4 regions of the Halomonas sp. McD50-4 genome follow, and region 2 is predicted to be linked to each of the others. Evidence: predicted binding sites of a transcription regulator. Region 2 holds the regulator's gene; each other region holds the start of a gene.
The links. The regulator sigma-54, encoded in region 2, starts transcription at its own class of promoters, with help from an activator protein. The targets are predictions, from matches to a motif close to TGGCACNNNNNTTGCTNT.

Region 1 (7,575 bases), on a different contig from region 2:
ATATCCGAAGGAAGGAACAGCGGCAACATCACCGAGGCCATGAACAGCACGGTGATCAGCGGTACGCCGCGCCAGAATTCGATAAATACCACGCAAAAGCTTTTGACGATCGGCATGTTCGAGCGACGTCCCAACGCCAGTACGATGCCGATCGGTAGCGCGCCTACCATGCCCACAGTGGCCAGCAGCAGCGTTAGCATCAGGCCGCCCCAGCGGTGCGTAGGCACCTGGGGAAGGTCGAAGTAGCCGCCGTAAAGCAGTACGAACGAGATAATGGGGAATGCCACCAGCGCAAAGATGGCCACCCAGCGCTTGAAAGGCAGCTTGGGAATCGCCAGCCAGCCAATCAGCGTAAAGAACATGGCGAACACGATATTGGCGCGCCAGATCTCTGAACTGGGATATAGGCCATAAATAAACTGCGTCAAACGTGCGTTGATGAAGACCCAGCAAGCGCCTTCCCGTGAGCAGTCGTCGCGTGTGGTGCCTACCCAATCGGCGTTGATGAACGCCCACTGCACGGTAGGCACGACGAGCAGATAGAGGATATAGAGGCCGATTAACGTGAAGATCGTATTGATCGGCCCGTTGAATAGGTTCGTTCGCAGCCAAGCAATCGCGCCAACGGAGTTGCTGGGCGCTGGCCGCTGTTCGATCATCGTTTGATTATGAATCATGTGTGGCTCCTCGCCTCAGCCTAGCGTTCAACCAGCGCCACGCGGGCGTTGAACCAGTTCATGAACATCGACACCAGCAGGCTGATCGTCAGATACACCGCCATGGTCATCGCGATGACCTCGATGGCCTGGCCCGTCTGATTCAGCGTGGTGCCTGCAAACACCGACACGAGGTCCGGATAGCCAATGGCCGTGGCCAGCGACGAGTTTTTGATCAAATTCAGGTATTGGCTGGTGAGCGGGGGGATGATGACCCGCAATGCCTGAGGAATGATGACGAGGCGCAGCACCAGGTTGCGCGGCAGACTCAGTGCCTGCGCCGCTTCGGTTTGGCCATGTGAAATGGCCTGAATACCGGAGCGCACGATCTCGGCAATGAACGACGCCGTGTAGATCGAGAGTGCGAACCACAGCGCCAGAAACTCAGGAATCACCGTGATGCCGCCGCGGAAGTTGAAGCCACGCAGCTCGGGCATTTCCCAAGTAATGGGTACGCCAGTGGCCAACATGACCAACAGGGGCAGCCCAAAGATCAGTACAAAGGAGATCCAGTAAGCGGGAATTCGCTGCCCCGTGGCTTCCTGACGGCGTTTTGCCCATATCACCAGCGCAATACTGGCCGCGATGGCGATCACGAAGGTGACAGGAATCAGCCCGAAGCCCGATTCGAACAGCGGCTCAGGTAGATAAAGCCCGCGTACGTTAAGAAACACGGCCTCGCCGAACGCGAGGCTTTCTCGAGCGCTGGGGAGCGCCCGCAGCACGGCAAAGTACCAAAAGAAAATCTGCAGCAGCAGCGGAATGTTACGAAAGGTTTCGATATACGCGGCGGCTAGCTTGGCGATCAGCCAGTTGGGCGATAGACGAGCGATACCGACGATAAAGCCAATGATGGTGGCGGCAATAACGCCCAACCCACCCACCAGCAGCGTATTCAGCAGGCCAACGAAGAAGGTGCGGCCATAGGTGCTTTGGGAAGAGTAGTCGATCAGACTCTGAACGATCCCAAAACCGGCGGTATTACTCAGGAAGCCAAAACCTGTGGTGATACCCCGTGAGGAGAGGTTGTCTTGCACGTTGCCGACGATATAGAACAGAAAAGCGATGACAGCGGCAATCAGCAGACATTGAAAGATGAGCGCACGTTTGGCGCGGTCTCGCCAGAACGGTGGCTTTTGGCCAACGGGGCGAGCGTTAGGTCTTACGGACATGGGTGGCGTCTCCGCGATACGGAAGGTCAATCAAATGGCCCGCCATGACCAAAAAGGGTGGCGGGCCGGGGTCAAGCGAGACGCTTAGCGAATCGGCGGTGCGTACTGGAAGCCGCCTTGGTTCCACAGGGCGTTGACACCGCGTTCGATTTCCAGCGGTGAACCCATACCTACGTTGCGCTCGAAGCTTTCACCGTAGTTACCCACTTGGCTCAGGATGTTATAGGCCCAGTCGGCGTCAAGACCCATGCCTTCACCATAGTTGCCGTCCTGGCCGAGTAGACGCGCTACGTCCGGGTTATCGGAGCTGAGCATCTCTTCTGCGTTCTCGCTGGTCACGCCGTACTCTTCACCGTTGATCATGGCGAACAGCGACCACTTCACGATGTTGAACCACAGATCGTCCCCCTGACGTACGACCGGGCCCAGCGGCTCTTTGGAAATGACGTCGGGCAGAATCATCGCGCCCGACGGGTCGTCGAGCTGAATGCGCAGGGCCGCCAGCTGAGAAGTGTCAGACGTCAGAACGTCACAGCGGCCAGCCTGGAAGCCACCTACGGTTTGCTCGGAGGTATCGAAAACGATGGGGTCGAACTCCATTCCGTTGGCACGGAAGTAATCAGCCAGGTTCAGCTCGGTAGTGGTGCCTGATTGAATACAAATCGCCGCGCCATCCAGCTCGGCCGCGCTGGTGATACCCAGGTCGCGAGAGACCATGAAGCCCTGGCCGTCGTAGAAGTTAACGCCGGTGAAGTTCAGACCCAGGGTAGTGTCGCGGGTCGTGGTCCAGGTGGTGTTACGAGACAGAACGTCCACTTCGCCGGACTGCAGCGCGGTGAAACGCTCGACGGCGTTCAAAGAGATGTAGTTGACGGCATCGGCGTCGCCCAGTACCGCAGCGGCCACGGCACGGCATACGTCAACGTCGAGGCCCTGCCAGTTACCGTTATCGTCCGGGGCGGAAAAACCTGGCAGGCCGTCGCTGACGCCACACTGTACGGCACCACGTTCGCGGGTATCTTCCAGCGTATCGGCTTGGGCGGTCGCCACGCCCGCAAGAGAGATGGCGCCTGCGGAGGCCAGAAGTACCAGGTGTTTCTTATTGATCATGTTGTGTTCCCCTTCCTCGATTTAGTGTCGTTATGCATGGTGATGCATCACTAAAAGCTAGCAAGGAAGGTGCCAAAAAAGATATGTCGTCAAATTCAGCGCTTTTCAACGTAAAATCAGCGAATTTAACGAAGGTCTTGGTGCAAAAAAGTGCGCCAGCGGCTACGCACTGCGCCTTTTTGGTGCGCAGCCGCTGGCGAGTGACCGAGCGCACTAGCGAATGGGCGGCGCGTACTGAATGCCCCCATCTTTCCACAGGGCATTCAGGCCACGGGCAATGTTGAAGTCGGAGTGGGTGCCCACGTTGCGTTCATAAATATCCGCATAGTTACCGACCTGTTTGACGATTTGGTAAGCCCAATCTGATTGTAGGCCCATGGCCTCACCAAAATCACCGTCTTGCCCAAGCAGGCGCATCACATCGGGATTTTCTGAGCTTAGCTGCTCATCCACGTTGGCTTGGCTGACGCCCAGCTCTTCGGCATTCAGCATGGCAAACAGTGACCACTTCACGATGTTGAACCACTGATCATCGCCTTGGCGTACGGCGGGGCCTAGCGGCTCTTTAGAGATGATTTCCGGTAGGACGACGGCCATGTTGGGATCGGCCAGTTGAATGCGCTGGGCGTAGAGCTGCGAGGCATCCGAACTCAAGACGTCGCAGCGGCCTGCTTCGAAGCCCGCAATCGACTGCTCGGGTGAATCGAACACCACCGCATCGTAGGTCATGTCGTTGATACGGAAGTAGTCGGAAAGATTGAGTTCGCTGGTAGTGCCCGACTGCGTACACACCGCCGCGCCATCCAGCTCTTGCGCGCTCTGCACGCCCAAGTCGCTGGCCACCATGAAGGCTTGGCCGTCGTAGTAGCTCACACCGGTAAAGTGCATGCCCAGTGTGGTGTCGCGGCTAGACGTCCAGGTGGTGGTGCGAGAAAGGACATCTACTTCACCTGATTGCAACGCGGCAAAGCGCTCCACCGAATCCAACGGCACGAAGTTGACCTTGCTGGCATCACCCAGCGCGGCGGCCGCCACGGCACGGCACACATCGGTATCCAGACCGCGATACTCGTCGTTATCGTCTAAGGACGAAAAGCCGGGCTGAGCCGCGTTGACGCCGCAGCGCACGCTGTCGCGCTCTTGCACCGTTTGTAGCGTATCGGCCATGGCCGTGGGTACCCATAGGGCGGGCGCTAACAGGGTGACTCCCCATCCAAACCAACGCGTGGTGTTCATTTGTTATTCCTTAACGTGGCGCGCACGATGATTGGCGCATAAAAAAGCCGGGCAGAGCCCGGCCAGATACCTAGCGTAGCTGCCCGCTTATGCGAAGGCTTTACGCATAAAGGGCGGCAGCGCCAGGGCACCCCGGTGGGCATCTACTGTGTAGTACTGTAGCGGCATTTCATGATCGGCGGCAGCCTCTTCGCGGAAGCTTTCAACGCTGGTCGCTTTACCGGCCAACGTCACGCTCCACCAACCCGAGGGATACACCGGTTGGGGGAAGGGTAGCGTGGCGACGCTATCGAAGCCTGCTTCGCGCATGTCGTTGCGCAGTTCGCGGATGATCGAACCGCTATGATAAAGCGGCGATTCGCTCTGCTGTACCATCACCCCGCCGCTTTTCAGAATACGGTGGCAGCGTTTCAAGAAGTCGGTCTTGAACAGGCCTTCGGCAGGGCCGACCGGATCGGTGGAGTCGATGATCAGCACGTCGATGCTCTCGTCGGCGGCGTCGTCGACCCACTTCACGCCGTCGGCAAACAGCAGCTCGGCGCGGGGGTCGCCGTTGGCTTCCACCAGCGACGGGAAAAAGCGCTCAGCCGCCTTGGTCACTTCTTCATCAATATCGATCTGGGTGACCTTCTCGACGCCCGGATGGCGCAACACTTCTTTCAAGGTGCCGCAGTCGCCGCCGCCAATGATCACCACCCGCTTGGGGTCTTGATGGGTGAACAGCGCCGGGTGGGCAATCATTTCGTGATACAGGAAATTATCGCGATCGGTCAGCATCACGCAGCCATCCAGCACCATCAGGTGGCCGTAGGTCTCCGTGGCGTAGACTTCCAGGTGTTGGTAGGGGCTCTGTACATCCAGCAGTTTTTCGGTGACTTTCAGCGAGAAAGCGCTGCCATGGCTATCGAAGACTTCGGTAAACCACTGGTCGTCGCGTAGGTCGCTCATTACTTGGCTCCTGGGCATTGATCGTTCGTTTGGGTCGGAATGCCCTGATGGTACTGCGGGCTTAGGTCGTGCAGCGCCTCCATGAAGGCGGTGACGTGATCGGGGTTGGTGAACTGGCTGATGCCGTGGCCCAAGTTGAATACATGACCCGGACCGTGGCCGTAACTTTCCAGCACGCGTGCCACTTCGGCGCGAATGGCCGAGGGGCGGGCAAACAGCACGTTGGGGTCCAGGTTGCCCTGCAGGGCGACTTTATGGCCCACGCGTGCACGAGCATCGGATAGCTCGGTCGACCAGTCGATGCCTAGGGCATCGGCACCGGCACAGGCGATATGCTCCAACCACTGTCCGCCGTTTTTGGTGAACAGGATCACCGGCACGTGGCGGCCGTCATGCTCGCGGATCAACCCGGAGACGATCTGCTCCATATAGCGCAGCGAGAACTCTAGATACGCCGGCGTGGAGAGCGCGCCACCCCAGGTGTCGAAAATCTGTACGGCCTGAGCGCCCGCACGAATCTGCGCATTCAGATAGTCGGTGACCGCCTGCGCCAGGGTATCCAGTAGCTGGTGCATGGTGTCCGGCGTGTCGTACAGCATGGTTTTCAGATGACGGAAATCCTTGCTGGAGCCGCCCTCGACCATATACGTCGCCAGCGTCCAAGGGCTGCCGGAGAAGCCGATCAGCGGCATGCGGCCATTCAGCTCGCGGCGGATAGTGGACACCGCGCGCATCACGTAGTCCAAATCGCGCTCGGCGTTCGGCACGGTCAGTGCCGCTACTTCTTCCGGCGTGCGCACGGTCTTCTTGAATTTGGGGCCTTCGCCGGTTTCGAAGTAGAGGCCCAGCCCCATGGCGTCGGGGATGGTCAAAATGTCCGAGAACAGAATCGCGGCGTCGAGCGGGTAGCGCTCCAGCGGCTGAAGGGTGACTTCGCAAGCCAGGTCATGATTGCGGCACAGGTCCATGAAACTACCCGCGTCGGCGCGGCTGGCGCGGTACTCCGGCAGGTAGCGTCCTGCTTGACGCATCATCCACACCGGAGTGCGGTCAACGGGCTGGCGAGCCAGCGCGCGAAGAAAACGGTCGTTTTGCAAAGGTGTGGTGGTCATAAACACTTGCTCTTGAGAAATTTGCCCGCATTGTAAGGGAGTCATTCTACCTGAAGATAGGAATTGTACGTGAAGATCGCCGGGGATGGCGGCGCAAACCGTGGCCAACATCGTCGTACCCTGCGAAGACCGTGAGGCCCGCGCGGCTTCCTGATAAACTGTCCGCCCACTTCGCCAACACTGGTGTGGTTAACTGGTTTGGTTAATCAGCGAGGAAACCTGTGACCATTCGCTTCATTGCTGCCTCTCGGCTGCCCACTCCCTGGGCCACATTCACTATGCATGGCTTCGAAGACGACGCCACGGGTAAGGACCACATCGCCTTGACGTTGGGCGATGTGAGCGGCGGCGAGCCGGTACTAGGGCGCGTACACTCCGAGTGCTTGACGGGCGATGCGCTGTTTTCCATGCGCTGCGACTGCGGCTACCAGCTGCAAGAAGCGCTGAAGCGCATCGCCGAAGAGGGGCGCGGCGTGCTGCTCTACTTGCGTCAGGAGGGGCGGGGTATTGGGCTGCTCAATAAAATCCGTGCCTATCATCTGCAAGACCAGGGGGCCGATACCGTAGAGGCCAATGAGCAACTCGGTTTCGGTGCCGACATGCGCCGCTACGACCTCTGCGTCCCGATGCTCGACCACTTGGGCATCACCGCGCTTAAGCTGATGACCAACAACCCTCGTAAGGTGGATGCGTTGAGTCGCGATGGGGTAAACGTCGTCGAGCGGCTGTCGATCACCACTGGCTTGAATCCCCACAACGAGCAGTATCTTTCCACCAAGGCGGGAAAGCTTGGCCATATGATGGCGCTGGACGACTTTACCCAAGCCAGCGATGTGGATATCGAGCGCAAAGGCTAAGTAGCTAACCTTTATTGATCGCGTTTTTAATCTAAGTTGCCCGTTAAAAGCGCGTTTTTCTTCGAACGTGCAATAACCTGCTTTTCTTAACTTTGGTTGTTGGGTGTCTGAGCTATGGTGATACGTAGCAGGACGCTATATGCACCTTAGTCAGGAGAAGCCGTCATGAAAGCATTGTGCTGGCACGGTAAGAACGATGTTCGTTACGACACCGTGCCCGACCCCGCAATCGAACATCCCCGCGACGCCATTATCAATGTGAGTAGCTGCGCCATCTGCGGCTCTGATTTGCACCTTTACGACCATTATATGCCCGGTATGTCCTGTGGCGATGTCCTCGGCCACGAGTTCATGGGCGAGGTGATGGAGGTGGGCAGCGAGACGAAAAACCTCAAGGTAGGCGACCGGGTGGTGGTGCCTTTCA
Region 2 (7,575 bases):
TAGCTGCGATGGCTATTTTGATAGGCCGGTAGCCACTTCTCCAGCCACGTTTCAATATCGCTTGCCATGGCCTCTACCACGGGGTAGCCGCTCAAGAAGTCGATGATGTTGGCGTCGCGACCGGTATATTGGCGCAGAGTAGGGTCCCAATAAGGATTGGGCAAGCAGCGTACGTCGAACACGAGGTCGGCATCCAGCGGAACGCCGCGTTTGTAGCCAAAGGACTCGAAGGTGAGCGTCAGTTGATGCTGGCGCTGATGAGCTACTTGGTCGGTAATGCGGCGTCGCAGATCGTGTACGGAGAGTCGAGACGTATCGATCAATAAATCGGCGAGGTCGCGAATGTCATTCAGCGTTTCTTCTTCTTTGTTGATCGCTTCTTCCAGCGTCATGTCGCTATCACGGGTGAGGGGATGACGACGGCGGGTGGCCGAGTAACGCTCCAGCAAAATACGCGCATCGGTTGTCAGGTAGATCACCTGAAAACGAATTTCCCGGTGGCGCAATTCTTCAAGTAGCGCTGGCAGACGCTCCAGCGCAGTAGGTAAGTTGCGTGCGTCGATACTGACGGCAATCCGGGTGCGCTCACCCTGGGCGCGCAACTCGTCGATAAGCGAGCCCAACAGCATGGCAGGCAAGTTATCGATCGCGTAATAGCCAAGATCTTCCAGCGCTTGTAAGGCGATAGACTTACCGGAACCTGAACGGCCGCTAATGATCACCAGTTGCATAGCGTCTCTCTTGGCGTTTGAGCGTAAGAAGTAAAGACAAATTGAAGGAGTAGATCTGTTACGCAGCTTGTTCGCGTATCTTGGCCGTTATCAGCGTCAACAGTTCTTTTTGACTGCCTGCTTTGCGCAGCTGTTGGCGAGTATCGGCGTCGTTCATGATCGTCGCGACTTGTCCGAGCAAAGCAAGGTGCGTGTCATCGGCTTCTTCAGGCACCAGCAAAACGAACACGAGATCGACCGGGTCCCCATCGATGGCATCGAAATCGACGGGTTCCGCCAGTTTCAAAAAGCCAGCAATGGGGGCACTGCAGTGCGGGCTTCTTGCGTGGGGAATGGCAACACCGTTGCCAATCCCCGTGCTGCCAAGACGCTCGCGCCCAATCAAACGACTGAACACTTCTTGGCTGTCGAGGCTGGGCGTGTTTTGGGCGATGAAGGTGCTGAAAAACTCCAGCACCCGCTTTTTGCTGCCCCCGGGTACGTCATAAAGCACGCGCTCCGGGGGGAGAATGGTTTCCAACGTCATTGAGTTAACGCACGCCTGCGCCTTGAGCGCGAGCTTGTGCTTTTTCCTTGTGTTTGACGAGTTGACGATCGATTTTGTCCGCAAGGGCATCGATGGCGGCATACATATCGTTATCGAGTGCCTCGGCATGAAGGTCAGCACCGGCGGCATGTAGCGTGCACGCTGCCTGCTGGCGCTCCTTTTCGACAGATAAGGTCACTTGTACCGTGGTGATATTGTCGTAGTGTCGTTCGACGCGTTCCAGCTTTTCGTTAACGTAGTCACGCAAGGCGTCAGTCAGTTCAACGTGATGACCAGTGATGTTTACTTGCATTGACGTGCTCCTTATCCATCGGGCTGTACTTCGATTGTAACCCTTTTTACGCTATTGCAAAGCCCTTGCGGTGAGTTTGTCACGACCAAACGTTTAACTAGCGTAAACGGCGGCGCTCGCTCGAAGAGGGAATGCCCATCGACTCGCGATATTTCGCGACGGTACGTCGTGCCACGCTTATTCCGCCCTCTTCGAGAAGCGTCACCAAGCGACTATCGGAGAGCGGTTTGCCTGAGGGCTCCTCTTGAATGAGCTTTTTGATACGTGCGCGAATGGCCGTGCTCGAGTGGCTGTCGCCGCCGTCTTGGCCACTGACTTGACTGGAGAAAAAGTATTTCAACTCGAACACGCCACGCGGTGTATGAATGAACTTCTGTGTCGTCACGCGTGAGATGGTCGACTCATGCATCTCTACGGCTTCGGCGATGTCGGCCAAGATCAGCGGCTTCATGGCCTCTTCGCCGTGCTCTAGAAAGCCAATTTGGCGAGCGATGATTTCACGCCCCACGCGCAGCAAGGTGTCATTGCGGCTAGAGAGGCTTTTGATCAGCCAGCGCGCTTCTTGAAGGTGCTCTTTCAAGAACTGGTTGTCCTGGCTCTTGTCGGCGCGTTTGATCAAGCTGGCGTAGTCGGGTTGGATGCGTAGCCGTGGAAGAGCGTCCGGGTTGAGCTCTAAATGCCAGCCTTCGTTGTCATGGCGCACGACCAGATCGGGAGTGATGTAGCTATCGTCGGTCACGCCGTAGGCGCTGCCGGGTCGGGGATCGAGGCTGCGAATTAATCGAATGACGTCATCCAGCTGCTCATCGTCCAGGCTCAAACGGCGCTTGAGGAGGCGCATATCGTCTTTGCCTAGCGCCTCCAAAAACTGTCGTACCAGCCGTTTGGCTGGCATCAATAGCGGGGTGTCTTCCGGCAACGCAGCAAGTTGAAGCATCAGACATTCTCGCAGGTCGCGAGCGAATACGCCGGTCGGCTCGAACTGCTGCAAGCGCAGTAGGGTATTTTCCACTTCCCGTTGGCTCAAGCCGTCATGACCTTGTGCTTTGAGCCCTTCACGAATGTCGTTGAGCGGCTGGGTAAGATAACCATTGGCGTCCAGCGCATCGATCAGGCTCTCCGCAATTGCATATTCCCGTGAGCTGACATCGGTCATGGCCAGTTGCCACAGCAAATGGCCATGAAGGCTTTGGCCAGCGGCTTGACGCTCGAAGTCGGGTCCTTCGCTACCACCGCTCAGACTGCCCATGTCTTGATAGGTGTCCGACCAGTCGCTGTCGACGGAGAGTTCGTTGGGAATGCTGTCAGACCACTCGGCCTCTTGCGGCTCGCTGACTGCCTGCTCTCCAAACTCGTCCTCTTGCTCGAGCATAGGGTTGGCGTCAAGCGCTTGCTGAATTTCTTGACGGAGGTCCAGCGTAGAGAGCTGCAGCAAGGCAATGGCCTGTTGCAGCTGGGGTGTCATGGTCAGCTGTGTGCCGATACGCAATTGGAGAGAAGCTTTCATGACCATCTGAGAACCACTCGTTAATCAGAAAGCTCCACCCTAGAGCGAGTTATGGCTACGTGCAAGTGCAATAAGCATGCCACTAAAAGAAAAGTTTGGTCAGGCCTCGGTTTAGAGCCGGAAATCAGCGCCCAGATAGACGTCGCGGACCTTTTGGTTATTGAGAATCTCCTGGGCGTTTCCACTGGCGATGATGTGGCCATCGCCAACGATGTAGGCGATATCGCAAATATCCAGGGTTTCACGCACGTTGTGGTCGGTGATCAAGACGCCGATGTGGCGTTTTTTGAGTGCGCGGATAATGGTTTTGATTTCGCCGACCGAAATAGGGTCGACCCCGGCAAAGGGTTCGTCGAGTAGAATGAACGCGGGCTCGGTGGCCAGCGACCGCGCGATCTCTACTCGACGGCGCTCGCCTCCTGAGAGGCTCATGCCTAGGTTGTCACGAATATGGGTGATATGAAAATCTTCGAGCAGTGACTCCAGGCGAGCTTCTCTGTCGCTGCGATCGAGCGTTTTGCGCGTCTCGAGGATGGCCATGATGTTATCGGCTACCGAGAGCTTGCGAAAAATCGAGGCCTCTTGGGGAAGATACCCAATGCCTGCCATGGCGCGTTCGTGCATGGGCGCGTGGGTCAAATCCAGATCGTCGATACCCACATTGCCCGCATCGGATTTGACCAGTCCGACGATCATGTAAAACGAGGTGGTTTTACCGGCTCCATTGGGGCCCAACAGTCCAACGACACTGCCCTGGGCGATTTCCAGGTTGATGTCCTTGACGACGCGGCGGCGTTTGTAGCTCTTCGCTAGGTGGTGGGCGTAGAGCGTTTTGACAGGTGCGGAATCTGCAGACGTTGATGCTGCCACGTGGGCGCTCCCTATTGTTCCGGCTGAAGGGTCATGCGAATGCGCTGGTTGTCGCTACCGTTCACGTCGGAGCGAGCTTGCACCACTTCCTGGTCGATGAAGTACTCTAGGCGGCCCCCTTGAAAGCGGTCGCCTTGCTGGGTCAGTTCGGCTTGGTCGATCAGCTCCACGCGGCGTTCGGCGACGTGATAGATGATGCGCCGCGCCCAACCTTCCATGGGGGGCTCCTGGTCGTCGAGACGATTGCGCAAGTAGGCACGCTCACCCGTGGCAATGGCTTGAGAAAGTTCCCCTGCATCATTGCGCTGAATCTCTACGCGTTCGCCGCGCAATTGCATTTCGCCTTGACGAATATCCACGTTACCTGAGTAAACTGCGGTGCCCGCGCGCTGGTCGAGGTCCAGGCGGTCGGCTTCTACTTCGATGGGTGCTTGGCTTTGCGCCATGGCAGCCGTCGCCAGCGGTAGCGTTAAAGCAAAGAGGGTGGTGCGGAGAGAGGCATTCATCGCGACTCCTAGGGGGTACGAGTGGCCGGCGGATGCACGCCGCGCACGTTGTTGGTCAGGCGGACCTGGCTGTCATCCAGCCAAACGTCCATGCGGGAAGCTTCCATACGCTGAGGGGGCTGCTGCAACAGCACGGGCGTAGTGCTCCAGGCGTGGCGGGTCACGCCATCGTAGTTGAGTTGCTGTGTATCGAGCTGCCAACCCTCTTCAGGCGCGAGCAGCCGGGCAGACCCGCGCAGCGTCAAGGCCTGAGTATCGGTATTCAGGGTGCCGGTATCCGCGGTCGCCAACCACTCCCGCTGTTCGCTATCGAACAGCGTAGCACGTGGCGACACGACATCTGTCATGGCCGTTTGAGGTGTATGCACTAGCCGGGGAGTGACCAGCGACTGCTGAATCGCCCCCGATTCCCCAAATAGGGTGATTTCGGCATTCTCTAATACATGACCTGGCTCCTGAGCGCGCGCTTGCTCGTCGATATCTCGCTCTTGGGCGCTGCGCGGGTCGAGCCAAACCAAAAGCATGCCCAGGACGACGACCAGTGCCGTTACCCAAACTCGTTTTCTGAGCTTTACGCCCATCATGAGTGCCTGTGAAGATAGGTGTCGAGTACGGCATCCCAATGCCCTTGGGAGGTGAGCAGCGTATCGCAAATTTCACGCACCGCGCCGTGCCCGCCCAACCGTTCGGTGATCCAATCGGCGTGGGTATGCATATAATCGGGTGCATTGGGGACCGTGATGCCAACGCCTGCGCGCTTGATGGGTGCCAAGTCTGGCAGGTCGTCCCCGCAGTAAGCGACTTGTTCGAGCGTAATATCCAGCCGCTGGCAGAGGGCTCTCAGGGTCGTGAGTTTGTCTTCGCAGCCTTGATGCACATGGCTGATACCTAGTGCCGCAGCGCGCTGGCTGACCATCGGCGAATCGCGGCCGGTGATGAGCGCCACATGAATGCCAACGCGTTTGAGCAGTTTCAAGCCATGCCCATCCTGAGTGTGAAACGCTTTGATCTCGATGCCGTCGGCTTGAAAGTAGAGTCGGCCGTCCGTCAAAACGCCATCTACGTCTAGTGCAAGTAGTTTTACGCGGCGGAGCCGGTCGAGTAGTGCATCGGGTAGGGCCATATAGCCTCCTTAACATCCATGGCAAAAAGCGTTATCACGCAGTTAAATCACACCGCTGGCCAGTAAGTCATGCATATGTAGCGCGCCGATGGGACGCTGTTGCTCGTCGACGACGGCCAGCGCGGTTATCCGGCTATCTTCCATAATACGTACCGCTTCGGCTGCTAGCACGTCAGGACCGATGCGTTTGCCTGGGCGCGTCATGACGTCGTCGACTCGCACATCGCGCAAGTCATGAAATTGGTCCAATGTGCGTCTCAGGTCACCGTCGGTATATACACCTGCCAAACGGCCTTCGCTATCGATGACGCAGGTGAACCCAAGCCCTTGGCGTGTGATCTCTAAAAGCGCATCGCGTAGCGGGCTACCCAATGCAACCTGAGGCAGCCGCGTGCCGTCGTGCATGAGATCGCGGACTCGCAGTAGCAGCCGCTTGCCGAGGCTTCCGCCCGGATGAGAGAGCGCAAAATCCTCCGCTGTAAAGCCACGTGCTTCAAGCAAGGCCACGGCAAGGGCGTCCCCCAGTGCTAGCGCGGCGGTGGTCGAGCTTGTAGGGGCAAGATCCAGCGGGCATGCTTCGCGCTCGACGCCGCTGTCCAAATGGGCATCGGCGTGGCGTGCCAGGGTAGAGCCTGGACGTCCAGTCATGCTCACCAGCGGGGTGCCAAGCCTTTTAAGCAGAGGGAGTAGCGCCGTGACTTCAGCTGTTTCGCCGGAGTTAGAGAGCGCCAACACCACGTCGGTACGGGTGATCATACCGAGATCGCCGTGGCTGGCTTCACCTGGGTGTACGAAAAAGGCGGGCGTACCGGTGCTTGCCAGCGTGGCAGCCAGTTTGCCTGCAATATGACCCGACTTGCCCATGCCGGTCACCACCACGCGGCCTTGGCAGGCGAGAATGAGCTGGCAGGCATGGTCGAATTGGTCGTCTAGCTTGGCTTGGAGGCCGCCGATGGCTGCTTGCTCGATTTGCAGCGTGCGCAGCGCACTTTCACGCAGTTGGCTGGGTGTAGAGAGTGGCTGGCCCATGGCATGTCTCGTTTTCATGATGTGAATGGGTAGCTGGTAAGAATAACATCTTGCGGCGCTATTTAGCTAAATCACGACAAGGTCGTCGATGGTATGGAGGGCTCCATTGCATGAACGATGGTGCGCTCACTGTTAGCGTCGCTGCTGTTGAGAGTAGCGTTGGATCATGATGTTCGATACTATTTCGAAAACACTGTTTTTTAAACTGCCCTGTGGCTTGTCGGTTTATACTGACGCGTTCTGGCATCAACGAGGAAGGTCAAACATCATATGACGGATGTACCCTTCATACAGGTCGAAGACATCTACTTTTCCCGTGGTGAGAGCGAGATTTTTCGCGGTGTCAGCATGACCATACCTCGCGGGCAAGTGACGGCCATCATGGGGCCAAGCGGTACCGGTAAGACGACGTTGTTGAAGCTCATCGGTGGCCAGCTCACACCCGACCGTGGACGTATCCTCATCGATGGGCAGGACGTGCATCGGCTCTCACGTAAAGCGCTATTCGCGCTGCGCAAACGCATGGGCATGCTGTTTCAGAGCGGTGCCCTGTTTTCGGATTTGAACGTTTTTGAAAACGTTGCGTTTCCGCTGCGCGTTCATACGGACCTGCCGGACGCAATGATTCGCGATCTGGTGCTATTGAAGCTTCAGGCGGTAGGGCTGCGCGGCGCGAAGCACCTAACGCCCGCCGAGCTGTCCGGTGGGATGGCGCGTCGGGTGGCGTTGGCGCGTGCCGTGGCACTCGATCCTGAGCTAATACTCTACGACGAGCCATTCGTCGGCCAGGACCCTATTTCCATGGGCGTGCTGGTGCAACTGATCAAACGGCTCAATCAGGCGCTGTCACTCACCTCGGTGGTAGTGTCGCATGACATCAAAGAGACGCTGAGCATCGCGGATTACCTCTACTTGATCGCCGATGGTCAAGTCGTTGCTCACGGGACCCCCAGCACGCTGGAAACGAACC
Region 3 (7,575 bases), on a different contig from region 2:
ACTGGTCGATATGGCCCACGTCTCTGGCTTGGTCGCTGCAGGCGTCTACCCCAGCCCGCTGCCCCATGCTCACGTGGTGACCTCCACGACGCATAAAACCCTGCGTGGCCCACGCAGCGGCGTGATTCTGTCGGCGGAGAACGACCCAGACATCGAGAAGAAGCTGCAGTCAGCGGTGTTTCCGGGCGGCCAGGGCGGCCCGCTGATGCACGTGATTGCGGCCAAAGCGATCTGCTTCAAAGAAGCCATGGCGCCCGAATTCAAAACTTACCAGCAGCAGGTGGTCAAGAACGCCCAAGCCATGGCGTCGGTCTTCATCGAGCGTGGTTACGATATCGTCTCAGGCGGTACTGAAGACCACCTTTTCCTACTGTCATTGATCAAGCAAGGCGTGACCGGCAAAGATGCGGACGCCGCGCTTGGCCGCGCCCATATCACCGTCAATAAGAACGCCGTGCCGAACGACCCGCAAAGTCCGTTCGTCACCTCTGGTCTGCGTATCGGCACCCCCGCCGTGACCACTCGCGGTTTTGGTGAGCAAGAGTGCGCACAGCTTGCCGGGTGGATTTGTGACATTCTCGACGTGCTCGCCAAAGGCGAAGACACCAGCGCGATCGAAGCCGACGTGCTGAATAAAGTCGCGGACGTATGTGGTCGTTTCCCGGTGTATAAATAAGCACTGCATAGCCACGTGGTATGCAGAAGCGCTAGCCCTAGCGGGCTAGCGCTTTTTTTGTTGAAGTGCACCTATCAGGCCGAGGGGGGATTTTGGCGAATGATGCTTACCTTTTGCTGCTCTTTGGTCCATTTGCCTGCTTTCTTGTCGATGTACTGGAAATGCTCGTTGGTGAAGCTTCCCTGGTTGCAAGCGTGACGGTAGGAAACCGTGGGCACGTCTGCTTGATCCAATAGCTTGATGAAAACGCCTGGCCCGGTCAGCTCGAAGACGTTGGTAAGCTGATTCTCGACAATGTTTTGATGTACCTGCTCGATCAATTTCAGCAGATTGGGATTGCCCGGGCGGCTGGCGATGAAGTAATTGCTCAACTCTCCTTTACGTGTCGTCACATACAATTCGTCGATATCTGCTGGTACGACCCGACCCAACGGCCAGATAGCGTGGGCATCGATATCCAGGTAAACGCCGCCATGTTTATACAGCGCCAATAGCCTCCAAAAATCGGCTTGGGCAGCACCAATTTGCAGCCTGTCGTAGCTCTCGAGCCACTCTGGGCTGAAGTTCTTTTCGATGAAGTCGTGGCGCGCTTGGGTGATCATGAATCGATACTCAAAGCGCGGTGCCATCAGGCGGTTGAACAGATAGTTGAGATACACCGGCAGGGTGACTCGGTTCGTAAAGTTGGTTTGCCAAATGATTCGAGGGATACTGCTCTCTTGCTTCGACGAAAGCCAAGGGGCTGCTCTTTCTGGCAGGGTAAAGCGCTTGGCAGGAAAGAGCGCGTGAAACCCATAGCTCAGCATCTTGGTAATGTTGGCAAACAGTTTGATCACCCGGCTGATGGCCACAATATGAGGCTGGCGGGTACGGCGACGTAGAGACATAGTCGTCCTTTCGATGAGCAAATGAAAAGCCTAGCGTATCGGCTAGGCTTTCAGAAGGTACTGTGCGTCAAATCGGGTGTTTTACCATCCGCCCTGAGCCTCTAATAGGCTGCGCATATTATTATCCAAAGGTAGCTGGAAGTCTGCACTGCCTAACACCATGGCATCACCAGCGCGTACGACGCGGGCACTTACGTATAGATAGTCCTGGCCCTGAGCGTAGGTGCCCATTAGGATGGAGCGCGCATTGTGCTGAGAGCTTAGCCGTTGAACTTGGCGCGATAGAATCAATTCCCCCACGCTCTCTTCGATAAACATGCTATCGCGCATTTTGACTTCGCGAACCTGCATGCCTTGTTGGGCGAGTGCCGAGGCCATGATCTCGGAACTGATCCGACCAAAGGTCGACGATTGACTCAGATTATCGATACTGACGAACGTGGCTGCAATCATCGGGCTATAGCGAGTCAAGTCAGGATTGTTAGCGACCATCCGCTGCGCCGCTTCATGGGCGAGCTCTGACAAGTCTGGTTCTGGTTCTTGAGGTTGGGCGCTATTGCCTAGGTTAGCGCAGCCTGCCAGCAGTAGCGTCATGCAAAGCGTAGCCAACATGTCAGTGCGAAGCAGGCGCATCGACGGTAACGCAAAGATTGAGCGTAGAGACATAAACATTACCAAGTATCAGTGATAGAAACAGTCGGCGTCGTAGGCGTTCTAGGTACCCGATGCGGGGCGTATTGGCGGCGATCACCCGAGTTAATGTAATAGATATTGGAGGAGGAGTAGAGGATTTGATCCTGTTCCACTATCTGGGTGGTGATGATGATTTCTTCATTGCCTTTGGGTGTCCAGCTACCGCTGGTGGTATCGGCCACCATCGCCGCTGGGATGAGCGCAAGTGCTGGTTCACTCCAGTTACCTAAAGGAATACTGGCCACCGCGATGCCGCTCGCTAAGGCCGTGTAAGCGCCAAAGGGTGGTCGTGTATAGCCACGATCTCGGTGCTCGACGACTTCCACATCGATTTGAATCGTGGCGCCGTTGGCACGTGGCTGTGTCGTGACGCTACCGCCGCCGGATACGAGCTCGCTGGTTAGCAGTGTTCTAAAGCCACGCTCGAATTCCCCGCCACTGTAATAGGAGCCGTACTGCTCATGCTCCGGCGCCGCAATGTGCAAGTCGCGAAAACGTACTCGTTCGCTGGATAAAATGCCCGCGGCTTCATGCTGTGCAAGGACCTCCCAATGCTGGGCTGCCTGCATCTTTTGCTGTTCCGAATAGGGGTATGTCGTAGCAATGGGCGCTTGGGAAGTGCTGGCGTAAAAACAGCCGCTGAGCATCAGGCTCGCAAGTCCCAGGCCAACGGGGCGTAAATAACGGGCAATGGGGTGTGTCATAGGACGAGTGCGCACCTGGTAGTTCCTTATCGCTACTAATCGGCTTTTTGATAGACTAGTTTGCCATGCTTAGCATAGATCGGCCACGAGGTTAAAAACTTGAATGAGTAATCACCCCCATGCTTGAGGACCACCGTAGCGGCCCGCGTCATGATTCGCTGCTATCGACATACCCTGAGGACGATAGCAACAGCGGATGGATGATTAGCTATATCGATATCATGACGCTCCTCGTCGCGCTGTTCGTCATCATTATCGCCGCCGCCGGCGTCACGGGTCCCAATTGGGCCCCTGACGAGCCAGTAGCGGACCCAAGCACGGCCCTTACGACACCATTGGAAGTGCCTTTGCCGACCCTGCTGGAGGAGCGGCGCCAGTCACGTCCGCTGATGCCGACAGTGGTGCCGGGTGAGCTCAACCCCATGGCGATCAGCGCCGCATTGGGTGTTGCAGGACTGCCGCCACGCGTCGCACGTTCGCCCAGCGCGCCGCCCTTATTGGCGCTTCCCGCTAATGCCGATGCAGAGCCCAGTTCAGAGTGGAACCTGGTCGCATCGCTGACGGACAGTCGCCAGGCCAGGCGGCCGTCTCCCTCTTTGTCACAGCCGCTTCCCCGGTTGCCCACGCCACTGGTCCAGGTAGAAGCACCGTCGGAGGCACTGCCTTTGGCCGATTATATGGTGCTGCTCACGGACCGGCCGCCGGTGAACGTCCGCGAGGTGAGCGATGAGGCAATCAGTGGCGCGCTTGCGCTGATGGACAACCTCGCTGAACGGGTCGATACCTCGCCTTACTTACCCAACCTGGAGGGTGTCGAAGTCTCGCGTGTGGCAGAGGGAATTAGTCTGAGGGTGCAAGATAGGCTGCTGTTCCCTTCGGCAACCGCCGAACTGACCCAGGGAGGTGCCTCGCTGGTGGGTAGTCTGTTGGAAACGATCCAGCGTTACGAGGGGGAGGTGTGGGTCGAAGGCCACTCCGATAGCCAAACTATCAACACCCCGGAATTTTCGTCCAATTGGGCACTCTCCAGCGCCCGTGCCATCGCCATCGTCGAAGCCTTGGAAGCGGCTGGCGTTGCTGCAGAGCGCTTGCGAGCCGTGGGGTTAGCCGCGACGCAGCCGCTCGAAGACAACAGCACCGCAGAGGGTAGGGCGCGTAATCGCCGTGTCGAAGTCGTCATTCACGTAGAGTGATGTTTTCGTCGAAGGGGGATGTACTAAATGAGCGTGTGGGAGGAGTGAGCTGAAAAAAAAAGCCCGCCGGGGGAGGCGGGCATGAAAGGGCTTGGCTCACTGCAGCCCACTGACATCAGGTGAGGGGGTGTACAAGGTTGTCAGTGGGTACAATTCGAGTATAGCTATTTGCGAGCGTTTGCCAAGGCCTTGTGCAACTTTTTTTACAGGTATTTCACGACTAGATATTTCACGACTGGGGTTGTTTATGACGCCCTAAACCGCACTATGTTAGTGCATTTTAGGTGCTCTATTTTGGTGCCCTCATAATCGGTCATGCCGATTCTTTTTTAAGTTTTTGATTTATTTTATATAAATAGTGTTGGCACACATTCTGCTTTATTGCTTATCTGAGAACGACGCCTGAGTAACGGCTTTTCAGATTGCGATAAGGTGGCGCCATGAACGAACACTCCCGCACGACACAGACTCCCCGCATGTTGGCGAGTCTTCCTCTCCAGCCTCTTGGAAGCCCTGATCCGGCGCTGACACCGCGTTTGGTGGTGACCGATCTCGACGGGTCGCTGCTCGATCATCATAGCTACGATTTTTCGCCTGCAGCACCTTGGCTCGCACGCCTGAAACAGCTGGGCGTGCCGGTGATTCCGGTGACCAGCAAAACCCGTGCCGAACTAGTGACGTTGCGTGAGTCGCTGGGCCTGACCGCAACGCCATTCGTAGCGGAAAACGGCGCAGTGATCGGCTTGCCCCCAGGCTGGTGCCATGCGCGGCTGGATCGCCCTGGCAGCGGTCGAGATGGGGTGGTCGTCAAGCACACCGGCGTCGACGTTGGGTTCATCCGCGCGCGACTGAACGTGTGGCGCACGCGGCTGGGCGTGCGTTTCACTCGAATGAGCGAGCTCGATATCACTGAGGTCATGTCGCTGACGGGATTGGATGAGACGCGCGCGAGAGCTGCCCGACAGCGCGAAGGCAGCGAGCCGCTCATCTGGCAAGACGACGACACTGCCCTAAAAAATTTCCGCTTAGCGCTAGAGGGCGACGGTCTGATGCTGACTCAAGGTGGGCGTTTTTGGCATGTAATGGGAAACGCTTCGGATAAAGGCAGCGCCGTCGATTGGCTCATCAAGCGCTTTACTGCGCTGCGCGGCCGTCCGCCACTATCTCTAGGCCTGGGCGATGGCCCCAACGATGTATCCATGCTCGAGGCGGTCGATCAGGCCGTGGTCATCAAAGGGTGCCACGAACTGGCCGTCACCCCGTCGAATGAAGCGCTGTATCGCACTCGAGCGGCCGGACCCGCCGGCTGGGCCGAGGGGGTGGCCCACTGGTGGGGGCGAGACGACCGCCGACTAGCGGCGGCCCCAGTACTGCTAGCCGTCACGGCCTAACCCATCAAGAGGTTCGCGTATGAGTGACTTCCATCAAAACGGCGTCATCACCGATTTTCATAATCTTACCCGTCGCCCGGTCGAGGCGCTCGAGCAAGAGCTAAGCCAGTTCGCCAACCGTCGACCGATGGGGCTCATCCTACCGTCGCTGTTTTCCGAGTTGGAGGGCCCCGCGCTATCGGCGATCGTCGATGAGTTGGTAAAGGTGCCGTATCTCAATGAAATCGTGATCGGGCTGGATCGTGCCGACCGCAAACAGTTTTTGTATGCCCGCGAGTTTTTCTCCCGTTTGCCTCAGCACACGCGCATTTTATGGAACGACGGCCCACGTTTGCGCGAACTCGATGCCGAGCTGGAGAGCCACGGCCTGGGCGCACTAGAGCCCGGCAAAGGACGCAACGTGTGGTACTGCGCGGGATACGTATTGGCCTCCGGCCGTTCATCGGTGGTAGGCCTACACGACTGCGATATTCTCACCTATGACCGTAGCTTGCTGGCGCGGCTCATGTATCCCGTGGCGCATCCGCGCTTCAACTACAGCTTCTGTAAAGGGTATTACCCTCGTATTGCCGAAGGAAAGTTGAATGGCCGCGTGTCGCGGTTGATGGTGACGCCGCTGCTGCGGGCGCTCAAGACCGTATGTGGGCCGCTGCCTTATCTGGATTATTTGGATAGCTTTCGTTATCCGCTCTCGGGCGAGTTTGCAATGCGCAGCGACGTGCTGGAAGGCATTCGTATTCCCGCCGACTGGGGGCTTGAAATCGGCGTGCTGTCCGAACTCCAGCGTAACTACTCTCATCGTCAACTATGTCAGGTGGACATTGCCGATGCCTATGACCACAAGCATCAGCCCGTCAGCGAGGGGGATGCTACCGGTGGCCTGAACCGAATGAGCTTGGACATCGCCAAGGCCCTGTATCGCAAGTTAGCGACGCAAGGAGTGAGCTTTAGCAGTGAAGACTTCCGCACGCTCAAAGCCACGTACTATCGTTTGGCGCTCGATTTGATCGAAGCTTACGATCACGACGCCACCATGAATGGCCTCAGTTTGGATCGTCACTGTGAAGAGCAGGCGGTAGAGCTGTTTGCCAGCAACCTGTTGGAAGCGGGAAACCTGTTTTTGGACAATCCCCGGGAGCGGCCCTTCATTCCTAGCTGGAACCGCGTACAAGCCGCCGTGCCCGACCTGTTGGCCAGAATGCACGAGGCGGTAGAGCTGGATAATCAAGGCAAGGTCTAGTCGAGGCGTATTAGGCATGGCATGGCCTCCGCCGTGCTAGGCGGAGGCCATGTCTGGGCGATTAAAAATCGCTAAAGGAGGAGGAGCGGGCCATAGGTGGGGTAATGGCGGCTGGGGCAATGGCGGCCTGTGGTGCTTGGTGGTCGAGCTTGAAGTTCGTCACTAAATGGCGGAGCTGGGTGCTCAGCTGCGCGAGTTGCTGGGTCGCGTGGTTACTCTGCTGTACCAACCCTGCGTTTTGCTGCGTCATTTGGTCCATCTGTGTCACGGCCTGATTGACCTGCTCGATACCGCTGCTTTGTTCGATGGTGGCTGCCGAGATGTCCTGCACCAGCGTGCTGAGCTGCTGAATGTCAGCCACTACACCGTTGATCATTTCACCCGTGTTTTTAACTTGGCGGCTGCCTTCGACCACCTGAGCATCCGCGTTTTCGATCAAACCTTTGATCTCCTGGGCAGCAGACGCCGAGCGGCTAGCCAACTGGCGAACCTCGTTGGCCACCACCGCAAAACCACGCCCCTGCTCCCCCGCGCGGGCTGCTTCTACAGAAGCGTTGAGTGCCAGAATGTTGGTCTGGAACGCGATGGCATCAATGGTATTGACGATACTGCTCATCTGCGTGGCGCTGTTGTTGATGTTCTCCATGGTATGAATCACCGACGCCATGGCGTCGCTGCCACGTTGAGCACTTTCCGCCGTTTTGGTGGCGAGGTTACGAGCATGGTCAGCATGGTCGGCGTTCTGCTTTACCGTTGCCGTTAGCTGCTCCATGCTGGAGGCGGTCTCCGCC
Region 4 (7,575 bases), on a different contig from region 2:
CGACGCTGTGTCAGCAGCCGATGCAGGGCATGAAAAACGTCATGAGTCGGGGTGGCGGGGCTTTCTAATAACAAGGCAAGCTCATCGAGCTGCCAGCGTCGGCGGTTGATCGAGCGCAGGCGGCCGCTACGTTCCACACCTTCCACATCGTTCAGCGTGCCGGTGAGCGTGTGGATATAGAGCGCAGGGATCCCTTGCAAGCTGAGCATGATCGCTTGGCTGCAGAGAAAGCGTGCAATTTGCCACGGGTCCGGGCCACGGCGGGTGCCGCGCATCGCCTCGAACCATGTGATATTGATCTCGTAGGGCGTGTCGCTGCCGTCAGGATTGCTGCGCATGCTGACAAACCCACCAAAGCGGTGCATCAATTCCAGCAGCGCGTCACGCTCGTGGTCGGGTAGCAGGCCTTCAAGAGGCCGTACACCTATACCGTCGTGGCTGGCGGTAAAGTTCAAGTAGGTACACTGCGGCGGCAGTACCGGGAGGCTGTTCAACCACGTTTGTAGCGTCGTCGCTTCCCCGCGGGTCAGGGTATGCAGTAAAAGCGGGGGCAGGGCGAACTGATACACCATGTGGGCTTCGTCGGGAGTGCCCTGCGTCAACCGCTCCAAGCCGAAGTAGCTAATGTTTTCGGCGTGTGGCACGTTGGTTTCGGTAATCAATAGCGTGCCAGGCGCCACCTCATCCACGATAGCGCGCAGTAAGCGCACGACGGTATGGGTCTCTGGCAGATGGATGCACGGGGTGCCGAGCCGTTTCCATAGAAAGGCCACTGCATCCAGGCGAATGATGCGTACGCCTTGCTGCAGGTAGAACAGCAAAATGCCCACGAACTCGAGCAGCACGTCCGGGTTTTCGAAGTTGAGATCGATTTGATCTTCCGAAAAGGTAGCCCATACGTGGCGGGTGCCGCGACGCGTCGAGATCGGCACCAATAACGGGCTGCTGCGCGGGCGGGTGACCTGGGAAACGTCCGTGTCAGGATCCACCTCAATGAAATAGTCGCGCCCGGGTAGGCTACCGGTGAGATAGTCGACGAACCAGAGCGACTCTCGGGAGACATGGTTGAGTACCAAGTCAGCCATCAAGTCGTAGTGGCTGGCTAGGGTTTGGACGTCCGACCACGCGCCCAGCTCACTATTGACCTCACGATAATGAATCACCGAAAAGCCGTCGTCGCTGCTCCAAGGGAAAAAGGGCAGCACGTGAACCCCACTGACGGTGTCTCCCAGATAACGTTGCAAAAACGTATCCAGCACGGCTAGCGGTGGCGTTCCTTCATCGACGATCGAGTCGCCGTAACAGATGACCCACTGATCCTTTTCGCTCCACATTGGTGCATCGACAGATTGACCGTTAACGGTCGGTGCAGCGTTTGCTCCCCCGCGAAAATGCGCGACGTGTTGACCTATTCGCCGCTGCACTTCCCCTGCGCGCGGGCCGTATAGCTGGGTGAGGTAGTGGTGAACGGTCTTTTCGAAAGCGGTCATAACGGGCGTCCTTTCAATCATCCTTCGACAAACGCTGCAGCTTGTGTGCCAAATCGTTACAATACGTCGAGATAGGGGCTGTATAACACCGCCATACGATAGCTCGGCGGGTCGGCTACCGCCGACAGCTGGCGATAAAACAGTTTACAAAATAGCGAAGGGCTCGTAGAGCACGCACCGTGACGCTGCGTCCCTTCGTTCAGGCTGACACGCTGCACGTACTGGTTTTAGTGCGTACTGATAATAGGTTGACTGCCATGCATTGCCCTTTTTGTGGTGCAAACGATACGAGAGTGACGGATTCCAGGCTGGTGGCAGAGGGTGACCAGGTGCGCCGACGCCGCCAGTGCGCCAGCTGCCATGAGCGTTTTACGACGTACGAGACCGCTGAGTTGATCATGCCGCGGGTGGTGAAGTCCGACGGCTCTCGCGAGAGTTTCGATGAAGCAAAGCTACGTGCGGGGATGCTTCGCGCACTGGAAAAACGCCCGGTCAGTGCCGAGGCGATCGAAGCCTCGGTAGAGCGCATTCGTCAAACGTTGCGCGCACGTGGTGACCGTGAGGTGAACGCCCGGGAGGTGGGCGAGGCGGTCATGAAAGCGTTACGTAGCCTCGACCAAGTGGCCTACATTCGTTTTGCCTCTGTATACCGCAAGTTTCAGGACCTGGATGAGTTTCGTGCTGAAATCGATCGGCTCTCCCAAGAGCCCTCCGATGAGCCGGCCGGGCAGGGATCACCGAACGGAGCGTCATGATGGGTGAGTTCTCCACTGCCGATCATCGCTACATGGCCCGCGCGATTCAGTTGGCCAAGCGGGGGCTTTACACCACCGACCCTAACCCAAGAGTGGGGTGCGTGATCGTGCGCTTCGATAGCGATGGAGACGCTCGCATCGTGGGGGAGGGGTATCACGTGCGGGCTGGGGAACCTCATGCCGAAATTCATGCGCTTCAAGCGGCAGGCAACGCTGCACAGGGCGCGACGGCGTACGTCACGTTAGAGCCGTGTTCTCACACGGGGCGCACGGGCCCTTGTGCCGTGGCCCTGACCAAGGCGGGTGTCCGTCGCGTGGTGATCGCGATGCAAGACCCCAACCCCCAGGTCAGCGGTGGCGGTATCGCACACTTGGCCTCCGCCGGTATCGACGTGCAGGTAGGTTTGCTGGAAGCCGACGCCCGGGCGCTCAATCCCGGCTTCATCTCGCGCATGGTGCGCCGCCGTCCCTTTGTGCGGCTGAAGATGGCCATGAGCTTGGATGGTCGGACCGCGATGGGCTCAGGTGAGTCGCAATGGATTACCGGGCCCCAGGCGCGCACGCAGGTGCAGCGCCTGCGGGCGCGGTCGAGCGCCATCCTGAGCGGCGTAGAGTCGCTCATCATGGATGACTCCCGGTTGACGCTGCGGGCCGACCAATTAGCCTTGGGCAACGCCGACGACATCACCCAGCGCCAACCCCTGCGAGTGATTCTTGATTCTCGCCTGCGTCTTCCTCTGGCGGCAGCGTGTCTGCGCGAGCCCGGGCGCACGCTGATCATCACCACTGACCAGCACAGCGAAGAGAAACGGCACCGGTTGGCGCAGGCCGGGGCCGAGATTCACGTGCTGCCTGCCGAAGGCGGGCGCATTGCACTGGCTGACATGCTGCGCTGGCTGGCAGATAATGAGCAGGTGAACGAACTCTTAGTAGAAACGGGAGCGACGCTTGCGGGCGCGCTGCTGGAAGCCGGCCTGGTCGATGAAATGCAGCTTTTCGTCGCGCCGACATTGCTGGGCGGCGAGGCAAGACCGCTGTTTTCCCTGCCGGGAATGACCCAGATGGCCGATCAAAAGCGCTTGACGATCCTCGAGTCGCGAACCGTGGGAAACGACTGGTGGATCATAGCCGCCCCGCACGCTGACTAGCGCAAGCCGTCATTGCAAGGTACCCTGACGCCCGAATTCGCATACGATGCGAGCCTAATTTTTGGAGATTCCATGGCGCACTCCTCTTCAGAGGGTTTATCCCCCATCGCTGAGCTGGTAGACGACATTCGCCAGGGCAAAATGGTGATTCTCATGGACGATGAGGATCGCGAGAACGAAGGCGATATCATCATGGCCGCCGAAATGGTGAAGCCAGAGCATATCAATTTCATGGCGCGCTATGCCTGCGGCCTGATCTGCATGCCGATGACCCGTGAGCGCTGCGAGCAGCTCAATCTGCCGCTCATGGTGCGCGATAACGGCTCCGGCTTTGGCACCAAATTCACGCTCTCGATCGAGGCGACCGAAGGGGTCACCACCGGCATTTCAGCCGCCGACCGCGCCCGTACGGTGCAAGCCGCCGTTGCGCCGAATGCCAAACCGACGGATATCGTTCAGCCAGGGCATATTTTTCCGCTGATGGCCGAACCCGGTGGCGTGCTGCGTCGCGCAGGCCATACCGAAGCCGCTTGCGATTTAGCCGCGCTGGCCGGATTAGATCCCAGCGGCGTCATTTGTGAGATCATGAACGATGACGGCAGTATGGCCCGCCGCCCTGAGTTAGAGGCCTTTGCCAAAGCACACGATATCAAGATGGGCACCATCGCCGACTTGATTCACTACCGGATCGTCAACGAACAAACGGTAGATCACGTAGAAACGACGCAAGTGACCACCGTCCATGGTGAGCTGGCGCTGCATGTGTTCCGTGATCGTATTCAGGGCGCTCACCACCTCGCGCTCGTGAACGGGCAGCCCACACCCGAGCAGGCCACTACCGTGCGCGTGCATTTGGCCGATACCCTGCGCGATGTGATGGGGCTGATGAAGGGCGATCAATGCCGTTGGGATGCTCACCGCGCCATCGAACAGATTGCCCAGGCGCCTGCCGGGGTGTTCGTACTGATCGATGACGGGCGGCCACATCAAGATTTGAAGGATCAGCTAGATATCTATCTGGATCGCGTGCGTCAGCCGCGCACCAGCGACTCTGATGGCTCTGGCAATTATTTAACGATTGGTACGGGTTCGCAAATTCTACGCCATCTCGGCGTGGGTAAAATGCGCCTACTCAGCTCGCCGTGGAAGTTCTCAGCGCTCTCTGGGTTCGACCTAGAAGTGGTCGAGCGGCTGGGGCCCAATGACACGGCCGACGAGCCAACTTTTCAGCAGGAATAAATCGATGCAATCCCTTTCGCAAATTGAAGGTACCTTCGTAGACGTCGATGGGCGCTACGTGATCGTGGTGGGTCGTTTTAATCACCACGTCGTGGATAGCTTGGTAGAAGGTGCCGTCGACAGTCTGACGCGCCACGGTGTGGACATGGAAAACATCCACATCGTTCACGTCCCCGGTGCATGGGAGCTGCCCCTAGCCGTCAAGCGCGTGCTCAACGTGATGAAGCCCGATGCGGTGATTGCGCTTGGCGCCGTCATTCGCGGCGGCACACCGCACTTCGAGTACGTGGCGGGGGGCTGCAACACGGCCATCAATCATCTTCAGTTGGAGTTCGATACGCCAGTAGCCAACGGTGTGCTGACCGTCGAGTCCATCGAGCAGGCCATCGAGCGTGCCGGCACCAAGGCGGGTAACAAAGGCACTGAGGCGGCCATGGCGGCGATGGAAATGGTCTCTCTACTGCGTGCCCTGCCGGTGGGAGATTCGCAATGAGTGAGCGTCGTGAGCGCAAGCCCTCAGCCGCACAGCAGGGGCGTCACGCCGCCAGGGAGTTAGCGGTACAAGGGCTTTATCAATGGCAGATGACCGGTAAATCGATTACCAGCATCGAAGCGGAATTTCGCAGTCAGGTGGCCGACGACGATCTCGAAGATCACGAGAACTGGGTCAAGGTCATGGAAATCGCCGACAAAGCGCTGTTCCATGAGCTTTTACACAACACGGTGCGCTTCAAAACCGAGCTGGACCGCGAAATCGCCCCGTTGTTGGATCGCCGCCTGGAAGATTTGGACGCGGTAGAGCTGGCCATTCTTCGCTTGGGAGCGTACGAGCTCTCCCGGCGAATGGAAGTGCCTTACCGCGTAGTGATTAACGAAGGCGTTGAGCTGGCAAAATCATTTGGCGCCACCGACGGCCATAAATACGTGAATGGCATTCTCGATAAGCTAGCCAACCGCTTACGAAGTGCCGAAGTCAGCGCCCGCCGCTTGTAAGCGGAGGGGGCTGATCAAGCGTTTAAGGGGCCTTTGTGCTTGCCGAATTCGATCTGATTCGACGTTTCTTTATGTCGCCGCAGGAGGCGCAAGCGACGAATGGCGTTGCCCTAGGATGCGGCGATGACGCCACCCTATTGATGCCTCAGGCCGGCCAAGAGCTGGCAGTGAGCGTTGACACGTCAGTGGTGAACGTACACTTCCCTCACGATGCGCCGGCTCAGGCAGTCGGTCACCGGGCGTTGGCGGTGGCCCTCAGCGATTTGGCGGCCATGGGAGCCGTCTCGCGCTGGTGCTTGATGGCACTGACGCTCGACCAGCGCGCCTTCGAGGATGACGCTCATGCGGAACAGTGGCTGTCCCGCTACGCGAGGGGGTTCCATGCGCTTTGCCAGCAGCATGCCACGGTGCTGGCGGGCGGCGATGTCACGTCCGGTGAGTTGAGTATCGGCGTTACGGTCATGGGCGAAGTGCCTGCAGGATCAGCAATGACCCGGTCAGGCGCCCGTCCAGGCGATGTCGTGGCGGTAACCGGGGCGCTAGGCGGCGGCGCGGGCGGGCTAGCGCTGTGGCAACGCGGTGAGCGAGACCTCGCACATCCGTTGCTTCAGCGCTACCTCATGCCACAGCCAAGGCTCGACGCCGGCATCGCTCTGCGCGGAGTGGCGACGGCGGCGATGGACATCTCCGACGGCTTGTTGGCGGATTTGACCCACCTGCGAGAGGCGTCTCACGTGGGGGTCGACCTGGCCCCCGAGTCGCTACCGCTGGCCGAGGGACTGGTCGAGTGCCTCGGCCACGAGCAAGCCCTGACGGCAGCGCTCTCCGGAGGAGACGATTACGAACTCTTGGTCACGCTACCGCCCGATCAAGTCACTAAGGCGGTTGCTAAACTGGCCGAGAGCGGCCTGTCTCTGAGGGTGATTGGTCGCTGCACGGAGACGTTGGGCGTGACGGGCGTGCCTGACGGCAGAGCGACGGGCTGGCAGCACTTCCGAGGGGGTGCATCATGAACCGTGCACCAGCGAGCGTTTGGCGACGCCCCACTCACTTTTTTGCCTTCGGTTTGGGCAGCGGGACGGTGCCTTGGGCGCCGGGCACGTTTGGCACGTTGGCGGCCATTCCCTTCTACTGGATGATGGCCGACCTTTCCCTCGGTTGGTACTTGGGGATCGTCCTGGCCGCATTTATCGTTGGGGTTTGGCTATGTGACAAAACCTCCCACGATCTGGGTGTGCACGATCATTCGGGGATCGTCTGGGATGAGTTCGTTGGCTATTGGATTACCATGGCCGCCGTGCCATTCTCCTGGGAAGCGGCGCTGTGGGGGTTCGTGGTGTTCCGCATTTTCGATGTCTTTAAACCGTGGCCCATTCGCTGGGCTGACCGCCGAGTGGCCGGTGGGTTTGGCATCATGATCGACGATGTCATGGCAGGGATTTACGCCTGGAGTACCATGCACCTGTGGTTTTGGCTGCATTGATCGACGGGTGGCGTGGAATCAGGTCTCGTTGAGGGGCCGTTCAAGGAGATAGCATGCGCAAGGAACGTTTGATCGTGCCTGTTCTCGCGACGATTGCCGTCGTGTGGATGGTCGCGCAACTGCTATCCAGCGTGCTTTTCGAGCGCAGTCTCCGTCAGGCGCTCGAAGATCTAGAGGCACGCGGCGAGTGGCGTGTTAGCCAGGTAGAGAATCGACAAGGATGGCTCACTTCTCGGGGGCGGCTGATTCTTTCGCCGCTGCTGGGACGCCCCTGGCGTCTAGAGCTCACCTACCGAGCACGACACGGGGTGTTGAGTACCGATGTCGAAGGCACGCTGCTGCCGCGCTTGGATAGCGTGCTACAAAAGGCGGTGGGTGAAGTCTCGGCACCGTCGGTCCCCCGTTGGCAGGGCCGCTATCAAACTTTGAGTGGTCATACCGAGCTGCGCTTGGCACTTGCTCCCTTC

Region 1: the regulator sigma-54 is predicted to act here: its motif matches at 3,056-3,073, upstream of MHM85_RS09655 (amino acid ABC transporter substrate-binding protein).
Region 3: the regulator sigma-54 is predicted to act here: its motif matches at 4,516-4,533, upstream of MHM85_RS16050 (HAD-IIB family hydrolase).
Region 4: the regulator sigma-54 is predicted to act here: its motif matches at 1,524-1,541, upstream of MHM85_RS16015 (sugar phosphorylase).

Annotation. Positions count from the first base shown of each region.
Region 1 covers NZ_JAKRFG010000006.1:162,507-170,081, forward strand. The annotation lists gene MHM85_RS09645 (amino acid ABC transporter permease) at 1-677, opposite strand, end outside; gene MHM85_RS09650 (amino acid ABC transporter permease) at 698-1,888, opposite strand; gene MHM85_RS09655 (amino acid ABC transporter substrate-binding protein) at 1,973-2,998, opposite strand; gene MHM85_RS09660 (amino acid ABC transporter substrate-binding protein) at 3,212-4,234, opposite strand; gene speE (polyamine aminopropyltransferase) at 4,322-5,182, opposite strand; gene hemE (uroporphyrinogen decarboxylase) at 5,182-6,294, opposite strand; gene ribA (GTP cyclohydrolase II) at 6,516-7,151, shown strand; gene MHM85_RS09680 (zinc-dependent alcohol dehydrogenase) at 7,317-7,575, shown strand, end outside.
Region 2 covers NZ_JAKRFG010000001.1:433,131-440,705, reverse strand. The annotation lists gene rapZ (RNase adapter RapZ) at 1-731, opposite strand, end outside; gene ptsN (PTS IIA-like nitrogen regulatory protein PtsN) at 790-1,257, opposite strand; gene raiA (ribosome-associated translation inhibitor RaiA) at 1,262-1,570, opposite strand; gene MHM85_RS02110 (RNA polymerase factor sigma-54) at 1,668-3,083, opposite strand; gene lptB (LPS export ABC transporter ATP-binding protein) at 3,189-3,947, opposite strand; gene lptA (lipopolysaccharide transport periplasmic protein LptA) at 3,959-4,453, opposite strand; gene lptC (LPS export ABC transporter periplasmic protein LptC) at 4,462-5,034, opposite strand; gene MHM85_RS02090 (HAD hydrolase family protein) at 5,034-5,576, opposite strand; gene MHM85_RS02085 (KpsF/GutQ family sugar-phosphate isomerase) at 5,619-6,605, opposite strand; gene MHM85_RS02080 (ATP-binding cassette domain-containing protein) at 6,876-7,575, shown strand, end outside.
Region 3 covers NZ_JAKRFG010000015.1:82,442-90,016, reverse strand. The annotation lists gene glyA (serine hydroxymethyltransferase) at 1-676, shown strand, start outside; gene MHM85_RS16070 (glycosyltransferase) at 751-1,563, opposite strand; gene MHM85_RS16065 (FlgO family outer membrane protein) at 1,645-2,229, opposite strand; gene MHM85_RS16060 (hypothetical protein) at 2,235-2,975, opposite strand; gene MHM85_RS16055 (OmpA family protein) at 3,080-4,153, shown strand; gene MHM85_RS16050 (HAD-IIB family hydrolase) at 4,630-5,544, shown strand; gene MHM85_RS16045 (glycosyl transferase) at 5,564-6,784, shown strand; gene MHM85_RS16040 (methyl-accepting chemotaxis protein) at 6,846-7,575, opposite strand, start outside.
Region 4 covers NZ_JAKRFG010000015.1:70,759-78,333, reverse strand. The annotation lists gene MHM85_RS16015 (sugar phosphorylase) at 1-1,490, opposite strand, end outside; gene nrdR (transcriptional regulator NrdR) at 1,748-2,245, shown strand; gene ribD (bifunctional diaminohydroxyphosphoribosylaminopyrimidine deaminase/5-amino-6-(5-phosphoribosylamino)uracil reductase RibD) at 2,245-3,393, shown strand; gene ribBA (bifunctional 3,4-dihydroxy-2-butanone-4-phosphate synthase/GTP cyclohydrolase II) at 3,466-4,632, shown strand; gene ribE (6,7-dimethyl-8-ribityllumazine synthase) at 4,637-5,125, shown strand; gene nusB (transcription antitermination factor NusB) at 5,122-5,625, shown strand; gene thiL (thiamine-phosphate kinase) at 5,661-6,638, shown strand; gene MHM85_RS15980 (phosphatidylglycerophosphatase A) at 6,635-7,108, shown strand; gene MHM85_RS15975 (DUF945 family protein) at 7,162-7,575, shown strand, end outside.